One region of the Subtercola sp. YIM 133946 genome, then DNA from elsewhere that is predicted to be linked to it. Evidence: predicted binding sites of a transcription regulator. Region 1 holds the regulator's gene; each other region holds the start of a gene.
The links. The regulator LexA, encoded in region 1, represses DNA repair genes until DNA is damaged. The targets are predictions, from matches to a motif close to TCGAACANNTGTTCGA.
Positions count from the first base shown of each region.

Region 2: a site for LexA is predicted at 3,869-3,884, ahead of ruvA (Holliday junction branch migration protein RuvA). Genes of this name have one in related genera too.
Region 3: a site for LexA is predicted at 1,947-1,962, ahead of V3W46_RS13295 (HNH endonuclease signature motif containing protein). Genes of this name have one in related genera too.

Region 1 is NZ_JAZHPE010000015.1:19,353-25,251, forward strand. Features, by position in the region: gene V3W46_RS04670 (histidinol-phosphate transaminase) at 1-754, opposite strand, end outside; gene V3W46_RS04675 (LysM peptidoglycan-binding domain-containing protein) at 783-1,109, opposite strand; gene lexA (transcriptional repressor LexA) at 1,389-2,054, shown strand; gene hflX (GTPase HflX) at 2,174-3,709, opposite strand; gene V3W46_RS04690 (class I SAM-dependent methyltransferase) at 3,750-4,367, shown strand; gene dapF (diaminopimelate epimerase) at 4,512-5,393, opposite strand; gene miaA (tRNA (adenosine(37)-N6)-dimethylallyltransferase MiaA) at 5,403-5,899, opposite strand, start outside.
Region 2 is NZ_JAZHPE010000051.1:79,070-84,968, forward strand. Features, by position in the region: gene V3W46_RS18175 (YebC/PmpR family DNA-binding transcriptional regulator) at 1-674, shown strand, start outside; gene V3W46_RS18180 (response regulator transcription factor) at 681-1,331, opposite strand; gene V3W46_RS18185 (sensor histidine kinase) at 1,316-2,740, opposite strand; gene ruvC (crossover junction endodeoxyribonuclease RuvC) at 2,982-3,620, shown strand; gene ruvA (Holliday junction branch migration protein RuvA) at 3,914-4,540, shown strand; gene ruvB (Holliday junction branch migration DNA helicase RuvB) at 4,642-5,676, shown strand; gene yajC (preprotein translocase subunit YajC) at 5,756-5,899, shown strand, end outside.
Region 3 is NZ_JAZHPE010000040.1:33,916-39,814, reverse strand. Features, by position in the region: gene V3W46_RS13300 (GNAT family N-acetyltransferase) at 1-123, shown strand, start outside; gene V3W46_RS13295 (HNH endonuclease signature motif containing protein) at 344-1,924, opposite strand; gene V3W46_RS13290 (MarR family winged helix-turn-helix transcriptional regulator) at 2,208-2,693, shown strand; gene V3W46_RS13285 (MFS transporter) at 2,731-4,134, shown strand; gene V3W46_RS13280 (trypsin-like peptidase domain-containing protein) at 4,248-5,744, shown strand; gene V3W46_RS13275 (proline--tRNA ligase) at 5,800-5,899, shown strand, end outside.

The sequences.
Region 1 (5,899 bases):
ACGGCAGGCGAACGAGCCGCAGGGCGTCGCTGACGGCGGGGTCTGCCGCGAGGTAGCCCAGCCGCGCACCGGCGAAGGCGAACGCCTTGCTCATGGTGCGCGTGACGATGAGGCGCTCACGACCCTCGAGCAGCGACAAGGCGGTCGGCTCGTCGGCGTGACCGAACTCGGCGTAGGCCTCGTCGACGACCACGATGCCCGGCGTGGCGTCGTAGGCGGCGGCGATGGTCTCGAGCGACAGTGCGGTGCCGGTGGGGTTGTTGGGCGAACAGAAGAACACGAGGTCGGGGTTCGTGCGTTCGACCCAGTCGACGGCCGTCGCCGGCGAGATCTCGTATTCGGCGTCGCGAACGCCCGGAATCCACTCGGTGCCGGTGCCGGCCGCGATGATCGGGTGCATCGAATACGTGGGCGGAAAGCCAAGCACCGAACGGCCCGGCCCGCCGAAGGCCTGAAGGATCTGCTGCAGGATCTCGTTCGATCCGTTGGCCGCCCAGAGGTTGTCGCGGGTGAGACCGCCGCCCAGGTAGCCGGCGAGACTGTCGCGCAGGGCCAGGAACTCGCGGTCGGGGTACCGGTTCACCGAGAGCAGTTCGCGGGCGAGAGCTTCGATGATCGAGCGGGCGACGTCTTCGGGGATGGGGTGTGTGTTCTCGTTGACGTTGAGCTGAACGGCGACCTTCAGTTCGGGAGCACCATACGGGTGCAGGCCACGAAGATCGTCGCGGATGGGCAGATCGGCTAGGGAACTCACCCAGTCAATGGTAGTGCGCCCGCGCTTGCTACTTGGCGTACTGCGGCGGCAGGGCCAGGCGCTGGCCCGAGTGCACGTCAGACGACTGCAGCTGGTTGAGGTTGACGATGTCGGCGATGACATCGCGCGGGTCGGCCGAGGGGTCGAGAGTCTGGGCGATGCCCCAGAGGCTTTCGCCGGGCTGCACGGTGACATAGCTGTAGGTGACCGCGGTGCCCTCGCCCGTTGCCATGGCCTGCGAACCGCCCAGGATCGCGAACGCCACGAGGGCGGCGATGAGCGGCAGCGAGACGAGCGTCGCGAGTACGAGGCGCCCACGACGCGTGAGGCGCAGGCGAACCGATGGAGCAGTCATTTCTAGTGCAGTCATGATGTGGCCCTCTCAGGGATTTCGTACCAGGCGCTCGGCCGGGAGCGCCTGGTACGAAGCTGTGTTCCGAATATATCTTCGAACGTTCGAATGTACAAGTCGAATATGCAGACGATTATGACGACACACTCGAACATGTGTTTGTTCTTCTTGCTGTGTTCGATACAGTTTCGATAGTCGACATCGAACCGAACCGGCCACTGATGACAGTGAACAGCAAGCCACTGACATCGGGTCGAAACCCCAGCGAAAGCGAGAGACACCGTGCCCAGTGAGCGTGGCGGAACAAGGCGACGCAAGTCGTTGAGCGAGAAGCAGCTGGCGATTCTCGAGGTGATCTCTGAGGCGGTGAATCAGCAGGGGTATCCGCCGAGCATGCGCGAGATCGGCGACGCGGTCGGCCTCGCCTCGCTGTCGAGCGTCACCCACCAGCTGAACCAGCTCGAACTGAGCGGCTACCTGCGCCGCGACCCGAATCGGCCCCGGGCTCTCGAAGTGCTCATCGACATTCCGAAGAGCGACTCGGTCAACACCGACTCACCGACACCCCACGGCGACGTCGCCCTGGTACCCCTGGTCGGCCGTATCGCCGCCGGTATTCCGATCACGGCCGAGCAGCAGGTCGAAGAGGTGTTCCCTCTCCCCCGGCAACTGGTCGGCAAGGGCGAGCTGTTCATGCTCAAGGTCGTCGGCGAGTCGATGATCGACGCCGCCATCTGCGACGGCGACTGGGTCGTGGTTCGAACGCAGCACACGGCCGAGAACGGCGACATCGTGGCGGCCATGCTCGACGACGAGGCGACCGTCAAGGTGTTCCGGCAGCGCGACGGCCACACATGGCTGCTGCCGCGCAACTCGAACTTCGAGCCCATCCTCGGCGACTACGCCACGGTGCTGGGCAAGGTCGTGGCGGTGCTGCGCTCGGTGTGACGCCCAGGTGGCCGGGCGACCCGCGTCGCGGGTAGGCGGCGCCGGGCATCCACTCGGTGTAGATGGGCGCCGCCGGGCATCCACTCGGTGTAAATGGGCGCCGCCGGGCACCCACTCGGTCAGTGGGCGGTGTACTCCACGAGCTGTGCCTCGAACTCGGCGTTGACGAGGGCGCGCACGCGCGTGCCGCCCTCCTCGTAGTCGGTGCTCAGCACGGTGCTGTGCTGGTGCATCTGCGAGACGAGGTCGCCACGGTCGTAGGGCACGAGCACGTCGACCTCGATCGACGGTGTGGGCAGCATGTGGTCGAGTGTCTCGAGAAGTTCGTCGATGCCCTCGCCCGTGCGCGCCGAGACGAACACCGAGTTCGGCTCGAGGCCGCGCAGCACGATGCGGTCGTTCTCGGTCACCAGGTCGGCCTTGTTGAAGACGACGAGTTCGGGGATGCCCCGAGCCCCCGCCTCACCGATGACCTCGCGCACCGTGGTGAGCTGGCTCGCCGGGTCGGGGTGCGAGGCGTCGACGACGTGCACGATGACGTCGGCGTCGGCGACCTCTTCGAGCGTCGACCGGAACGCCTCGACGAGCTGCGTCGGCAGGCTGCGCACGAACCCGACGGTGTCGACAAGGGTGAACTCACGGCCGTCAGAGGTCTGCGTGCGGCGCACGGTCGCGTCGAGTGTCGCGAACAACGCATTCTCGACGAGCAGCCCGGCCCCGGTGATGCGGTTCAGCAGCGACGACTTGCCGGCGTTCGTGTAGCCCGCGATCGCCACCGAGGGCACGGTGTTGCGCTTGCGGTTGGCACGCTTGGCGTCGCGGGCCGGCTTCATCGCCGCGATCTGCTTGCGCAGCCGGGCCATGCGGGTGTGGATGCGCCGACGATCGAGCTCGATCTTGGTCTCACCGGGGCCACGCGAGCCCATGCCCGCTCCGGCGCCACCCACCTGGCCACCGGCCTGGCGCGACATCGAGTCACCCCAGCCGCGGAGTCGCGGCAGCAGGTACTCGAGCTGTGCCAGTTCGACCTGCGCCTTGCCCTCGCGGCTCTTGGCGTGCTGGCTGAAGATGTCGAGAATGACGGCCGTGCGGTCGATGACCTTGACCTTCACCACATCTTCGAGCGCACGCCGCTGACTCGGGGCGAGCTCGCTGTCGGCGATCACGGTGTCGGCGCCGAGCGCCTTCACGATGCCGGCCAGCTCTGCGGCCTTGCCCTTGCCGAAGTAGGTGCTCGGGTCGGGGGTGGCGCGGCGCTGCATGAGCCCGTCGAGCACGACCGCTCCGGCCGTCTCGGCGAGGGCGGCGAGCTCGTGCAGGGAGTTCTCGGCGTCAGCCAGGTTGCCCTGGGTGTAGACGCCGATCAGCACGACGTTCTCCAGTCGCAGCTGGCGGTACTCGACCTCGGTGACGTCTTCGAGCTCGGTCGAGAGACCCGCCACCCGGCGCAGGGCCTGGCGATCGGCGAGGTCGAACTGGTCTCCGTCGTGGTTCTGGCCCTGCCGAGCATCCACTGTGTTGCGGCCGACCGCCTGTGCGGCGCCGGAGGAGAACAGGGCGTAACCGGAGGAGCGTGCCTCGGCGCGCGCAAGGATGCGGTCGACAGAAGTGGTGGGTGTCGACTCGTCGGTCGAAAGTGAATCGTGTTCAGACATTTAGGTAAAGACTAACCCTCTCATTTGCTACATTCCCTCTATGGCTTCCGACAATGGGCACTACTTTTCAGCGCGTCCATCAACGGAACTCCGGCTCAAAGAGATACCGGTGACCATCGCGGGCAGATCGTTCCAGGCGACGACCGCGGGCGGCGTGTTCAGCCCTGACCGGGTGGATGCCGGAACCCAGGTGTTGCTGTCGAACACCCCTGCGCCGCCGCCCGGGGGCAATCTGCTCGATGTGGGCTGCGGCTGGGGACCCATCTCGCTCGCTCTCGCTCTGTTGTCACCCCACGCCACCGTGTGGGCTGTCGACGTCAACGAACGTGCTCTCGATCTGGTGCGGGCCAATGCCGCCAAGCTCGGCCTCGACAATGTCAACGCGGTTCTGCCGTCAGATGTTCCCGACGACATACTGTTCATGACCATCTGGTCGAACCCGCCGATCAGGGTCGGCAAAGACGAGCTGCACAATCTGCTGCTGACATGGTTGCCGCGACTCGACCCCGGCTCTGACGCGTGGCTCGTGGTGCAGCGCAACCTCGGTTCAGACTCGCTGCACCGCTGGCTCGAGGGGGCGCTGCCGAGTGGGTTCAGCGTGTCGCGGTCGGCGACGAGCAAGGGGTATCGGGTGCTGCGGGCGCGGCTGCGGGGCTGAGGTGCACGCGGTTGAACTCCGCGCGGCCGAGCTCGACGCGGCTGAGCTTCGGGTTCGGACGGGGCGCGGCTGAGCTCCGGGTTCAGACGAGGCCGGGCTGAGCTTCGAGCAGAACGAGCAGACTGAGCCGACTGAGTAGCAACGTCAGGTGAGCGTGACGTCGCCCTCGAAGACGAGCTCGGCGGGGCCCGACAGCGCCACGTGCTCGCCGTCTTCTGTCGCATACATGCGCACGCCGACGGCGCCGCCCGGCACCTCGACGCGCCACTGATTCGGAGCACCGGCACCGGCCCAGTACCGGATGGCCAGCGCGGCCGCGGCCGCACCCGTGCCGCACGACAGGGTCTCACCGCTACCGCGCTCGTGCACGCGCATGCGGATGTGCCCGACGCCGTTTCGCACGAGCGGCTCGAGCGGCACCACGAACTCCACGTTCGCGCCGTCGGCCGGTGCGGGGTCGAGGTGTGGAATGAAGCTGAGGTCGGCAGACTCGAGTTCGTCTTCGTCGGCAAGCGCGACGACGACGTGCGGATTGCCCACGTTCACGCCGAGACCGGGGCGGGCGACCTGCAGGTTCTTCGCGCGCACCAGCGGCTCGCCGCCCTCAAGGCGCCAACGACCCAGGTCGGCCTGGAAACCGGTGAGGTTGCGCTGCACGTCGATGACGCCCGCACGGGTTGCGACGACGAAGGTGTCGCCCTGAACGAGCTCGGCGAGACCGTTCTCGATGAGGTACTTCACGAACACCCGGATGCCGTTGCCGCACATCTCGGCCGGTGAACCGTCGGCGTTGTGGTAGTCCATGAACCACTCGGCGGCCGGATCTTCGGCGAGCGAAGCGGCACCCTCGGGCAGGTTGGCCGACTTCACCGCACGGATGAGCCCGTTGGCTCCGATACCGAAGTTACGGTCGCAGAGCGAGGCGATCTGCTCGGGGGTGAGCGAGACCAGCCCGTCGGGGTCGGCGAACAGAACGAAGTCGTTGCCGGTGCCCTGGCCCTTGGTGAAGTGCAGATCGATCGCCATGGTTCAAGCCTAGGGGCTCGGCGGTGGGGGTACTGCGGCGTGGAAGGCGGCGAGGGCGGTGTCGGCCAGGTGCGGGCCGGCCGCGGGCATCCACTGCGCGTCTCGGTAGCGCCGGAACCAGCTCACCTGACGCCGGGCGTACCGACGGGTGAGGGCCTGTGCCTCGGCGACGGCCTCGGCCTGGGTGGCGGTGCCGTGCACCTGCGCCAGGGCCTGTGCGTACCCGATGGCGCGGCGAGCGGTGACTCCGTGTTCGAGCCCGAGCGGCACGAGGCCCTCCACCTCGGCCACGAGGCCTGCCGACCACATGCGCTCGACGCGGGCGTCGAGCCGTTCGACGAGCAGGTCGCGTGGGTGCTCGAGCGCGATGATGGTCGACGGGCGCCACGGCGCCGGTTTGTCGGGCAACTGTCCGCTGAGGGGCACACCAGTGAGTTCGATCACCTCGAGCGCCCGTACGATTCGTCGGCCGTTGTGCGCACCGATGGCCGCGGCCGAGGTCGGAT
Region 2 (5,899 bases), on a different contig from region 1:
TCAAGAACATCGAGGTGGCCGCGAAGCTGGGCGGCGCCGATCTCTCGGGCAACCCCACCCTCGTCGACGCCGTTCAGAAGGCGAAGAAGACCTCGGTTCCGAAAGACCTCATCGACCGGGCCGTCAAGCGCGGCGCGGGTGTCGGTTCCGACGCCGTCGACTACCAGACCATCATCTACGAGGGGTACGCGGCGAACGGTGTCGCGATGCTCATCGAGTGCCTCACCGACAACAAGAACCGGGCGGCAGCCGATGTTCGGGCGATCGTCTCGCGCAACGGCGGCACCATGGGCGACCCGGGCAGCGTGGCCTACAACTTCCATCGCAAGGGTGTCATCAAGGTCGAGCACACCCCGACGCTCAGCGAAGACGACGTGATGCTCGCGGTGCTCGACTCGGGCGCCGAAGAGGTCATCGACCACGGGCCCGAGTTCGAGGTGCTCACCGAGCCGAGCGACCTGGTGGCCAACCGCACCGCGCTGCAAGACGCCGGCATCGACTACGAGTCGGCCGACATCGAGTTCGTGCCGAGCCTCAAGGTCGAGGTCGACGCCGAGACCGCGCGCAAGGTGTTCCGCCTCATCGATGCCCTCGAAGACAACGACGACGTGCAGAACGTCTACTCGAACTTCGACCTCACCCCCGAGGTGCAGGCCGAGCTCGAGAACGACTGACCTGCCCTACCGCGGCTCACTGAGATAGGCGAGCACCGCCCGCACGCGGCGGTTGGTGTCGGTGTCGTCGCTGAGGCCGAGCTTCTCGAACGTCGAGGTCGTGTACTTGCCGATGGCGCCCTCGCTGAGGTGGAGCCGCCTCGCGATCGCCTGGTTCGAGAGCCCCTCGGCCATTAGCGCGAGCACGGCGCGCTCCCGGTCGGTGAGCATCGCGGTCGGTCTCGCCGCGGGCCGGGCGGCGAGCAACTTCTGCACCACGACAGGGTCGAGCGCGGTGCCTCCGCCGGCCACACGTTCGAGCGCCGCCATGAACTGCTCGGCGTTGAACACACTCTCCTTGAGCAGGTAGCCGACGCCGCCGGCCCGGTCGGCCAGCAGTTCGCGAGCGTAGAGCTGCTCGACGTGCTGCGAGAGAATCAGCACGGGCAGCCCGGGCACGGTTCGCCGGGCATCCAGAGCCGCCTGCAGCCCCTCGTCGGTGTTCGTGGGGGGCATGCGCACGTCGACGATGGCCACGTCGGGGCGCCAGGCGACGAGTGCGTGCAGGGTCTCGGGCCCGGTCGCCGCCGTGGCGACCACCTCGTGGCCGTAGGCCTCCACCAGCCGCACGATTCCGTCGCGCAGCAGGTAGAGGTCTTCTGCTACGACGACGCGCACGGCACCTCCAGTGTCACCGTGGTCGGGCCGCCGGCCGGGCTCGCCACCGTCACCGTGCCGTCGAACACCGCGAGGCGCCGGCCGAGACCGTCGAGCCCGCCGCCCGGCGAGACGTTCGCGCCGCCGTGACCGTCGTCACCGACCTCGATGGCGATCGCGGTCGCATCGCGCCGGATGACGACGCTGGCGCGTCGCGCACCCGAGTGCCGAGCGACGTTCGCCAGCAGTTCGGCGACGGCGAAGTACAGCGCCGACTCGATCGGAGCGTCGAGCCGCGCCGTCAGGTCGCTGGCCACGACCACCTCGACCGGGCTGTCGAGCGCGAGCGCCCGAACCGCGTCGACGAGCCCGCGCTCGGTCAGCACGGGCGGGTTGATGCCGCGCACCAGCTCCCGCAGCTCGGCCAGCGACGTGGATGCCCCCGCCCGCGCCTCGCGGATCAGCTCCGCCGCCCCCGCGGGGTCGGTGTCGATCAGTCTCTCGGCGGTGGCCAGCGAGAGCCCGAGGGCGACCAGGCGGGCCTGAGCGCCGTCGTGCAGGTCGCGTTCGATGCGGCGGATCTCTGCCGCCTGAGCCACGGTCGCATCCGCCCGCTGTTCGGTGAGATCACGCACCCGTTCGGCCAGCTCGGCGGTGGGCGAGGGCTGCAGCCAGCGCACGGCCAGCGGCACGAGCGGCCGCCAGGCGAAGGGTGCCGTGACGACGGCGATGGCGAGCAGCAGCACGCCGAACATCCACACGCCGACGGCGGGCTGCAGAACGACCACGATCGCTGCGGCCACCGCCGCTGCCGGCACCGCGGCCACCACGCCGGCTGCGGGTGCGAGCACGACCCAGCGCAGGTCGCGCCAGCTGGCGGGGTCGGCGAACCGGCGCCGAACATCCTGCTCCTGCTGCGACTGGCGGCGGGTCTTGGCGTAGGTGTAGCCGTTCCACCAATAGCCGGTGGCCAGCTGGATGATCGGCTCTGGCCGGCGGTACCCGCCGTCGATCGCGATGCCGGTGTACCGGCGCACGAGGCCGCGGGTGAACCGGGCGACCGTTCGCGCCAGGGTGTACGCCCACACGGCGCCGAGTACGATCAGCGCGAACCACGACCACGGGGCACCCCGGAACAGCACGCCGACCACGACCAGCGCCGCCCACATCGCCGGCACGAGGAGGCAGACGACGGCGACCACCAGCGAACGCACGAAGCCGCGCCCGACCGCGGCCGGCCACGTGGCCACCGCTCGCCGCTGCTTCGGCATTGCCGCCCCCTCCCTGTCGTCGGTGCTCGTGTGCTGGTCGGTGCCCCTGTGCGGGTCGGTGACCGTGTGCGGGTCGGTGACCGTGTGCGGGTCGGTACCCGTATGGCGGTCGGTGCCGGCGTGCGGGTCGGTGCCCGCCTGGTTCACGTCGATTCTCATCGATTCTTCTCCTCATCTTCGCTGGTCGCTCGGTCGAGCGGGCCTCGTTCTGCGGCAACTCTGCCGATCGGGGCGCCTGGTGCGCGACCGTTCCGGGCCAGGTGTGGGGCTGGCCCCACCGCAGGCTCGCTTCAACACGCCCGCCGGCCCCCCCGGCCGCACCGGGGGCCCCACCGCGGGCTCGCTCCAACACGCCCGCCGGCCCCCGGCCGCACCGGCGGGCCTGGGGTAGGTTGGCGGCGTGCGTGTATTAGGCATTGACCCCGGACTCACCCGCTGCGGCGTCGGCATCGTCGACGTGTCGCAGAACCGGCGTGCCACGCTCGTGCACGTCACGGTCATCCGTACCCCCGCCGGCGAGCGGCACGAAGACCGCCTGCTCACCATCAGCGACGGCATCGAACGGATGCTCGACGAGTACCGGCCCGCGCGCGTCGCCCTCGAGCGGGTCTTCGCCGACACGAACGTCAGCACCGTGATGGGCACGGCACAGGTCAGCGGAATCGCCATGCTCGCCGCGGTCAGACGCTCGCTGCCGATCGGCATGCACACGCCCACTGAGGTCAAGGCGGCCGTCACTGGGTACGGCCAGGCCGACAAGAAGCAGGTCGGCACGATGGTCGCGAAGATCCTGCGGCTCGAGGCGATTCCGAAGCCGGCAGACGCGGCCGACGCTCTCGCGCTGGCGATCTGCCACGCGTGGCGATCGCCGCTGGGCGCTCTCGCCGCGACGGCGACGGGCTCGAGCGGCGACCTGCACGGCGGCGCGCTGTCACGCGAACGCCCCGCGGCCGCCCTCACCAGCGCCCAGGCGGTGTGGTTCGCCGCCGAGCAGGCCGCCCGCCAGCCCCAGCCGAACCAGCGCCGCGCCGCGCGCTGACCCGCTGCCCTTTTCGCCCTCCGCGGCGCCCGTCCCACCTCGGTGCGGCCGCCCTCCCTGCGCTTGCCCTCCCTGCGCCTGCCTCCCTGCGCCGCCCTCCCTACCGCAGCCACCCTCACTACCCGTCGAACTCGCGCAAAGGCACGTTCTGGGGCCCTTTTGCGTGCTCGTGCGCAGATCGGATGGCCGAACGGGCGAACCGGAGGGCTGGGCCGAAGACCAGGGAGGGGTGATCTGCGGCACGCCGGGCGAACAGGTGTTCGAAAGTCGGCCCGGAGTCGTAGGGTGGGGGAGTGATCTCAAGTCTGCGTGGAACCGTGCTCGACCTGTACGGCACGGGTGCCGTCATCGAGGTCGGCGGGGTCGGGTTCCAGGTGCAGCTGACGCCCGAGCATTCGCTCTCGCTGCGCATCGGCGAAGAGGCCCGCGTGCTGACCAGCATGATCGTTCGCGAAGACTCGCTCTCGCTGTTCGGCTTCGCCGATGCCGAGTCGCTCGAGATCTTCTCGCTGCTGGTCGGCGTCACTGGTGTGGGGCCGAAGTCGGCCATGGGCGTGCTCGCCGTGCTCTCGCCGGCCGACATCTCCCGCGCGGTCGCGGCCGACGACGACGCCGTCTTCCGCCGGGTCAGCGGAATCGGGCCCAAGACCGCCAAACTCATCGTCGTGTCGCTCACGGGCAAGGTCGCCGGGTACGCCCGGGCACAGCCGGGTCGGCCCTCGTTCGCCCCGGCGGCGACGGTGCGCGACGACGTGCTGGTGGCGCTGGTCGGCCTCGGCTGGAACGATCGCAGTGCATCCGACGCCCTCGACACCGTGCTCGCCGCCGCCAGCGATGAGGAGAAAGACAGTGTGCAGGTGCTGCTGCGCCGCTCGCTCACCGAGCTGGGGCCGCGCCAGAGCACGGCGGGGCCGCGATGAACGGGTCGGCAGAACAGCGATCGCCGGCAGAACAGCGACCGGCCCCAGAACGGCGCCCGGCCGACGATCGGCTGCGGCCCGACGAGCTGCTTCAGCCCGAGATGATGGGCTCTGAGGCAGAGCTGGCCTTCGAGGGAGCCCTGCGCCCGAAGAGCCTCGCCGAGTTCGTGGGCCAGCAGCGCGTGCGCGGGCAGCTGCAGCTGTTGCTCGACGCGGCGACCATCCAGAACCGCACGCCCGACCACATTCTGCTCGCCGGGCCGCCCGGCCTCGGCAAGACGACGCTGGCCATGATCGTGGCGCACGAGAGCGGGCGACCGCTGCGCATGTCGAGCGGGCCGGCCATCCAGCACGCGGGCGACCTCGCCGCTGTGCTGTCGAGCCTGGTGCCCGGCGAGGTGCTGTTCGTCGACGAGATCCACCGCATGGCGCGCTCGGCAGAAGAACTGCTCTACCTCGCGATGGAAGACTTCCGCATCGACATCATGGTCGGCAAGGGCGCCGGTGCGACCTCGATTCCGCTCGACCTCGCCCCGTTCACGCTCGTCGGGGCGACCACCCGCAGTGGTCTGCTGCCCAACCCGCTGCGCGACCGGTTCGGCTTCACCGCCCACCTCGAGTTCTACGACGCCGACGAGCTCGTGCACGTGCTGCGCCGAGCCGCCGCCATGCTCGAGCTCTCGGTAGAGGATGCCGCACTGATCGAGATCGCGAACCGCTCCCGCGGCACCCCCCGCATCGCGAACCGTCTGCTCAGGCGCGTGCGCGACTATGCCCTCGTGCACGGGGGAGAGGCGAACCGTGCCGTCGTGCGCGCCGCCCTCGAGCTCTACGACGTCGACGAGCTCGGCCTCGACCGGCTCGACCGGGCCGTCATGATGATTCTGCTCACCCGGTTCAACGGCGGCCCTGTGGGGCTCAACACCCTGGCCGTCTCGGTGGGCGAGGAGTCGGAGACGATCGAGTCGGTCGTCGAGCCGTTTCTGGTGCGCATCGGCCTCATCATCAGAACGCCCCGAGGGCGCATGGCTACCAGAGAGGGATGGCAGCACTTCGGCATGCAGCCGCGCGACGACATCACCGCGCGAACGGCCCAGAAGAGCGGCTCTCAGCCGCTTTTCGAGGATGAACTATAATTTCATCTGACGCTCAGCCCCGCTCTGTATGCTGAGGGCCGTCTGCACCCGAAAATCTTTGGAAGGCTCGAACTCTTAAATGGACCCATTAACCCTCATCATGCTGGCCGTGCTGGCCGTTCTCATCATCTTCATGGTGCGAAACAGCCGCAAGCGCAAGCGCGAGGCTGAAGAGCTCACCAACAAGATCGCCGAGGGCGCCTACGTCATGACCAACTTCGGC
Region 3 (5,899 bases), on a different contig from region 1:
CCCATCGCCATGATCGACGAACTCAACGGCCCCTCGATCGCTGTCGCCACGAAGCTCGGGATGACCCGCCTCGACCTCTTCGACGCCCCTGATAGTGCCCGCGTCGGCATGTGGGGCTTCTGACGCTGGCGTCTGGACCCGCAGCGCCTGGCCGCCTCGCCTGGATCCGCCTCGCCTGGACCCGCCCCGTTCGAACCCGCCCCGTTCGAACCCACCCCGCCCGAATCGACTCCGCTCGGACTTACCCATTTGATGCCACCGATTCAGTTTCATCGGTGCGACGCTACCGCCGCCACGTGGGAGTCCGTGCGCGGCGCGAGGTGCCCACACGTGTGCCGTCGGTCTAGAACGGCGCGTCATCGTGCATTGCGAGGTCAGTTCTGGCGTTGATGGGTGGGGGTGGTGCGGCCGCGTGGGTGTCGTAGTGCCGGCCGGAGGGGGAACGCCAATGCAGCGTGCGGTCACGATCGATTGAGACGGCCCAGGCCGTTTCGTGTTTCAGATGGTGGTGTTTGGGGCAGAGGTGAGCCAGGTTTGTGAAGTCGGTGGCACCGCCGGCCTGCCAAGGCCAGGTGTGGTCGATCTCGCAGCCCACCGCCCTTCGCGCACATCCCGGAAACCGGCACGTCTGGTCGGCGACCTGCAGCGCCGTCTTCAGGTCGGCCGGAGGGCGGTAATGGTCTCGTCCGACAGAGAGCGTCGCGCCGGTCTCGGGGTGCGTGAGGATTCGCAGGAACGATGGAGCGTGTGCGCAGAGGTCGCGTGCGGTGTCGGCGTCGATGGGTCCGTAGCCGTCGAGCGTGGCGGGTGCGTCGTCGTGGCCGAGCAGGGTCATCACGGGAACGCTCACGATCACTGTCGGCCGCAGCGGTCTCGGGCTGCCGTCGACCGGGTCGCGCAGGAGCAGGTCGCGCAGGGCATCCGACCGCAGTTGCGCCAATGTACGGCTGTCGCTGAGCTCGGTGCTCCTGCTACTGCTGCTGTAGTCGCTGCCGCCGCTGAGCTTGCTGTTGCTGCTGCAGAAGTCGCTCCCGCCGCTGAGCTCGCTGCTATTGCTGCTGCAGTAATCGCTGCCGCCGCCGATTTCGCCTTTGCTGCTGCAGAAGTCGCTGCCGTCGCTGAGCTCGCTACTGCTGATGTCGCTGCAGTCGCTTCCGCCGCTCGGGATACTGCTGCCATAGCACTCGGCACCGCGGCCAGTCTCGATGAATTCGCCGCCGAAGTTGGTGCTCGTGCCGCCTGGCGCATGCCGCGTGGGCGGGCAGGCGGCGGCGAGGGCGTCGTCGCGGAGGTGGCGGGCGAGCTGGTCGAGGGTGTCGTCGATGCGAACGGCGTCGACGGCGGGGAGGTAGTGGTGCAGCCACGCCATTCCGTCGCGGTCGGACTCGAAGGAGACGTGGCGATCTGCGGCGGCTTTCTGCGCTCGCGTGACCATGGATTCGGGGTGGCTGCGCTCGCGCTGGGCACCGGCGGCCCGGGAGAACTGGCTTGCGGTCGAGGTGAGCGCGGCGGGGAGCACACTCGACTCGAAGGCCCGGCGAGCGTCGCCGGGCAGCGAGCGCGCCTGGTTGCACATGACCTGGGCGTGCCGAAACCCGATGGCGCCCGCCGCGAGGGCGGCGCGCGTCTCGGGCAGTTCGTGGACGAGCGCCTCGCTCTCGTCGAGCAGGCGGCACGCCGTGGCCTCTGGGATGCGCGTCGCGCAGGCGATCTCGGCGGTGAGGGAGCGCCGCGCGAGTTCGGCGCGTCTGCCCGAGGAGAACGACGAGGCGACGATCGCATCGACCGACGCCTCCGACCACAGCCGCGCCTGATCGACGAGCCACACCCTTCGTGCGATCAGTCGGGCGATCTCGCGGTCGACGTCGAGAATCTGCTCGATGAAGAGACCGACGGTTTTCGCGGCTCGTTCAGAAAAGATCATGACCTGAGTATATCTCATACATTCGAAGATGTGTTCGAATTCGTCGAAATACAGGTCGAGATTCAGGTGTCGAGACGCAAGACTCAGACCGAAGATCCACGACCCGAGGCCGTCGACCCACGGCCGTCGACCCACGACCCACGACCGACGAGCTGCCACTGACGACCCAAAGCTCCCAGGCCGTCAGACCAGGACCAGCCCGTCAGACCAGGCCGTCAGACCAGTCCCACAGCATCCGAGCCCGAGATACTTAGCCTAGCTAATGAGCTACACTAATGAGGTGATGTTAATAGAAACCGACGGGCGAGCCGAAGAGAGTCGAGCCGCGTCGGCCAGCGAATCCCAGGCCGCCCCCGTCGACGCCCTCTCGGCGAAACTGCGCCCCGCCATCCTGCGGGTCTCGCGCCGCCTGCGTGCCGAGAAGGCCGATCACGAACTGAGTGACTCGCAGTCGGGCATCCTCGGCTACCTGCTCAACCGCGGCCCGACCACCCCCGGCGCCCTCGCGGCTTTCGAGCGTGTCACGCCGCCCTCGATGAACCGCACGATCAACGCCCTGGTCGCGGCCGGATACGCCGTGCGCTCGCCCTCGGTCGACGATGGCCGTAAGGTCGTCGTCTCGCTCACCGCTGCCGGCACCGCTCTCGTGAAGGAGACCCGCCGCCAGCGCGACGCGTGGCTCTATCAGCAGCTCGCCGAGCTGTCGACGGATGACCGGCACACCCTCGACCGCGCCGCAGACATTCTGCGCGCCCTGGCCGACAGGTGATGCGCCGCACACGACTCCGGGCGGCAGAGGTGGGCCGGTGAGCAGCATGTTCCGTTCGCTGAAGGACTACAACTACCGCCTCTGGGCGGGCGGCGCACTCGTGTCGAACACCGGCACGTGGATGCAGCGCACGGCCCAGGACTGGATCGTTCTCACCCAGCTCAGCGACAACAACGCCATCGCGGTGGGCGTCGTCATGGCCCTGCAGCTGGGCCCGCAGCTGCTGCTCGTGCCCTGGACGGGCCTGGTCGCCGACCGGTTCGATCGCCAGAAGCTGTTGATGCTGACGCAGGGTGTGATGGGCATCCTGGGCCTCGGTCTGGGTCTCATCGTGCTCGGCGGCGCCGCCCAGCTCTGGCAGGTGTACATCTTCGCGCTGCTTCTGGGTATCACCTCGGCTTTCGACGCACCCGCGCGCCAGTCATTCGTGTCGAACCTGGTGTCTGACGCCGACCTTTCGAATGCCGTCGCACTGAACTCGGCTTCCTTCAACGCGGCGCGGATGATCGGGCCGGCGATCGCGGGCGTGCTGATCGCCGTGGTCGGCGCCGGCTGGGTGTTCCTCATCAACGCGGCGAGTTTCGGCGCCGTGCTCTTCTCGCTGACTCGGATGCACCGCGAGAGCCTGCGCACCCGTAAGACGGCGCGCAGCGGCAAGGGGCAGCTGCTCGGCGGGTTCCGCTACGTGTCGAAACGGCCAGACATCGTGATCGTGCTGGTGATCATCGCCATCATCGGGGCGTTCGGGCTCAACTTCCAGATCTTCACCTCGACGATGACCACCGTGACCTTCCACCTCGACTCGACGGCGTTCGGGCTGCTGTCGTCGGTGCTCGCCGTCGGTTCGGTCACCGGCGCGCTCCTCTCGGCGAGACGGGAGGTGCCGCGACTGCGGCTGATCTTCGCAGCGTCTGCGTTGTTCGGTCTCGCCTGTCTGCTGGGCGCGTTGGCGCCGTCGTACCTCACCTTCGCCCTGACGCTGGTGCTGCTCGGATTCGCGGCGCAGACGTTGATGACCACCGCGAACGGCACGGTGCAGATGACCACCGCGCCCGAGTTCCGCGGGCGGGTGATGGCCCTCTATATGGCCATCTTCATGGGCGGCACCCCGGTCGGCGCGCCCATCGTGGGCTGGGTGGCCGACAACTTCGGGCCCCGCTGGGCGATCGGGCTCGGCGCGGCCGCCGGGTTCGCGGCGGCCCTGGCCGGGCTGGTCTGGATGATCGCACACCAGCATCTGCGCGTCGCCGTTCACCTGCACGGCTCACCCCGGTTCGTCGTGAGCCACGACGGTGACGGTCGCAGCGTGGAGGTGCTCGAGACGGGGAGCATCGCCCTGCCGGCGCCGGCCGGCGCTTCTGCCGAACCGGCCACCGCGGCAGACGAGCGTGAGCGGTTGCGTGACGACGTGCTGGCCGACGAGGTGACCGAGAGCAGGTGAGGGCACCGCCGGACCGGATTCTGCTGGCCTGGCCGGATTCTGCAGGCCTGGCCGGATTGTGTATAGTGAGAATTCCTTGTTAGCGAAGAATACTCACGTATGTGGAGGCCCGCGTGCTGCACGCACCCCTATCCGCCCATCTTCCGGCCGCCGCCGTCGCGTTCGCGCTGGTCGCCTCGCCCCTCTGGGCGACCACGGGGGCCCTCGCGGCCACGCCGACAGACCTGCCGCAGGAGCAGATCGCCGCGATCGGCGAGGCCGGCACGGTGTACCTGAGCGGAACCTGGTCGGGGTTCGTCAACTTTCCCACGGCCGACGGCGGCACGGCGTGGTCTGACGAGGTCGACGCGTCGTTCAGCTGCAGCGGCTTCGTCGCCAGCGCAGACGGGTCGGTGGTGACCGCGGGGCACTGCGCCGACGTCGCCGAGGGCAAGACCGCGATCATCGACACGTTTCTTGACGGCGAGGTGCAGAACGGCGACATCACCGCCGAAGACGAGCAGGGTTACCTGGCGGCAGGGGCCGAATCGAGTTGGCCCGTCGAGGGCGAGAAGACGGGCGAGGCGCCCGTGCTGACGATGAAGGTGTACCCGGCGATCACGATCACCGCCGACGACTCCACGTCATACCCTGCGGTGTTGGTGGATGACCGGCCCCTCGACCAGGGCGACGTGGCCCTGTTCAAGATCGACACGCCGAGCCCCCTCCCGGTGCTCGTGGTCTCCTCCAGCCAGCCCGCGACCGGCCAGCAGGTCGATGCGATCGGGTATCCCGGCAACGTGACGAGCCTCGTCAGCGGCAACCCCGAGCCGACGTTCGCCCAGGGCCAGGTGAGCGGGCGGCAGCAGACAGACGGCGGTCCGTTCACTCAGGTCGGCGTGGCGATGAGCCCGGGCATGAGCGGCGGCCCGGTGGTCGACGGCTCGGCCGCGGTCGTCGGCACGGTGAGCTTCGGCCCGTCGAGCGACACCCAGCAGCTGAACTTCGCAGCCGCGCCCGAGACGATCTCGGCCCTCCTGTCGCGCAACGGGGTGAAGAACGAACTCGGAGCCGCAGACGTGCCCTTCCGCGCCGGTCTCGACGAGTACTTCGCCGGCAAGTACCATGCGGCGGCCGATGACCTCGCAGCCGCGCTGGCGGCGAACCCCGACAACGCGATCGCCACCCAGTACCAGGAGAAGGCGATCGCGGCCTTCCCTCAGGAGAACACCACCGGCTGGGTGCTCTGGCTGCTGCTCGGCGGCGGTCTGCTCGTCATCGTCATCGCGCTCGTGGTGCTGCTGCTCGTGCTGTCGGGCCGGCGTCGGCGTGCCCGTGCGGCCGGCGGGTACACAGTCACTGACAGCGCCGCTGCGCCCGGCTATGCAGTGGCCGACAGCGCCGCGGCACCCGGCTATGCGTCGGCCGGAGCATCCACCTCCATTCCGACGTCCACCTCCATGCCGACGTCCGCGTCCATTCCGACGTCCACCTCCACACCGCCACTCGCGGGCCCGTCGGTGCCCGCGACGCAGCAGGCGACGGAGGCAGCGGTGCACCAGCCGCAGGCAGCGCCGTCGGCCGACGGCGACACGCGACCGGCGCCCCCGACGGCCGGCTCGGCGGGCTAACGGCGGGCGACTGGGTGCCGTGCGTGCGCGACGCAGGTGCAAATAGACTCGTATGGTGCCCACTCGCCTGACCAACTACTTTCTCAAGACCCTCCGCGAAGACCCCGCCGATGCCGAGGTGACCAGCCACCGTCTGCTCGTTCGGGCCGGCTACA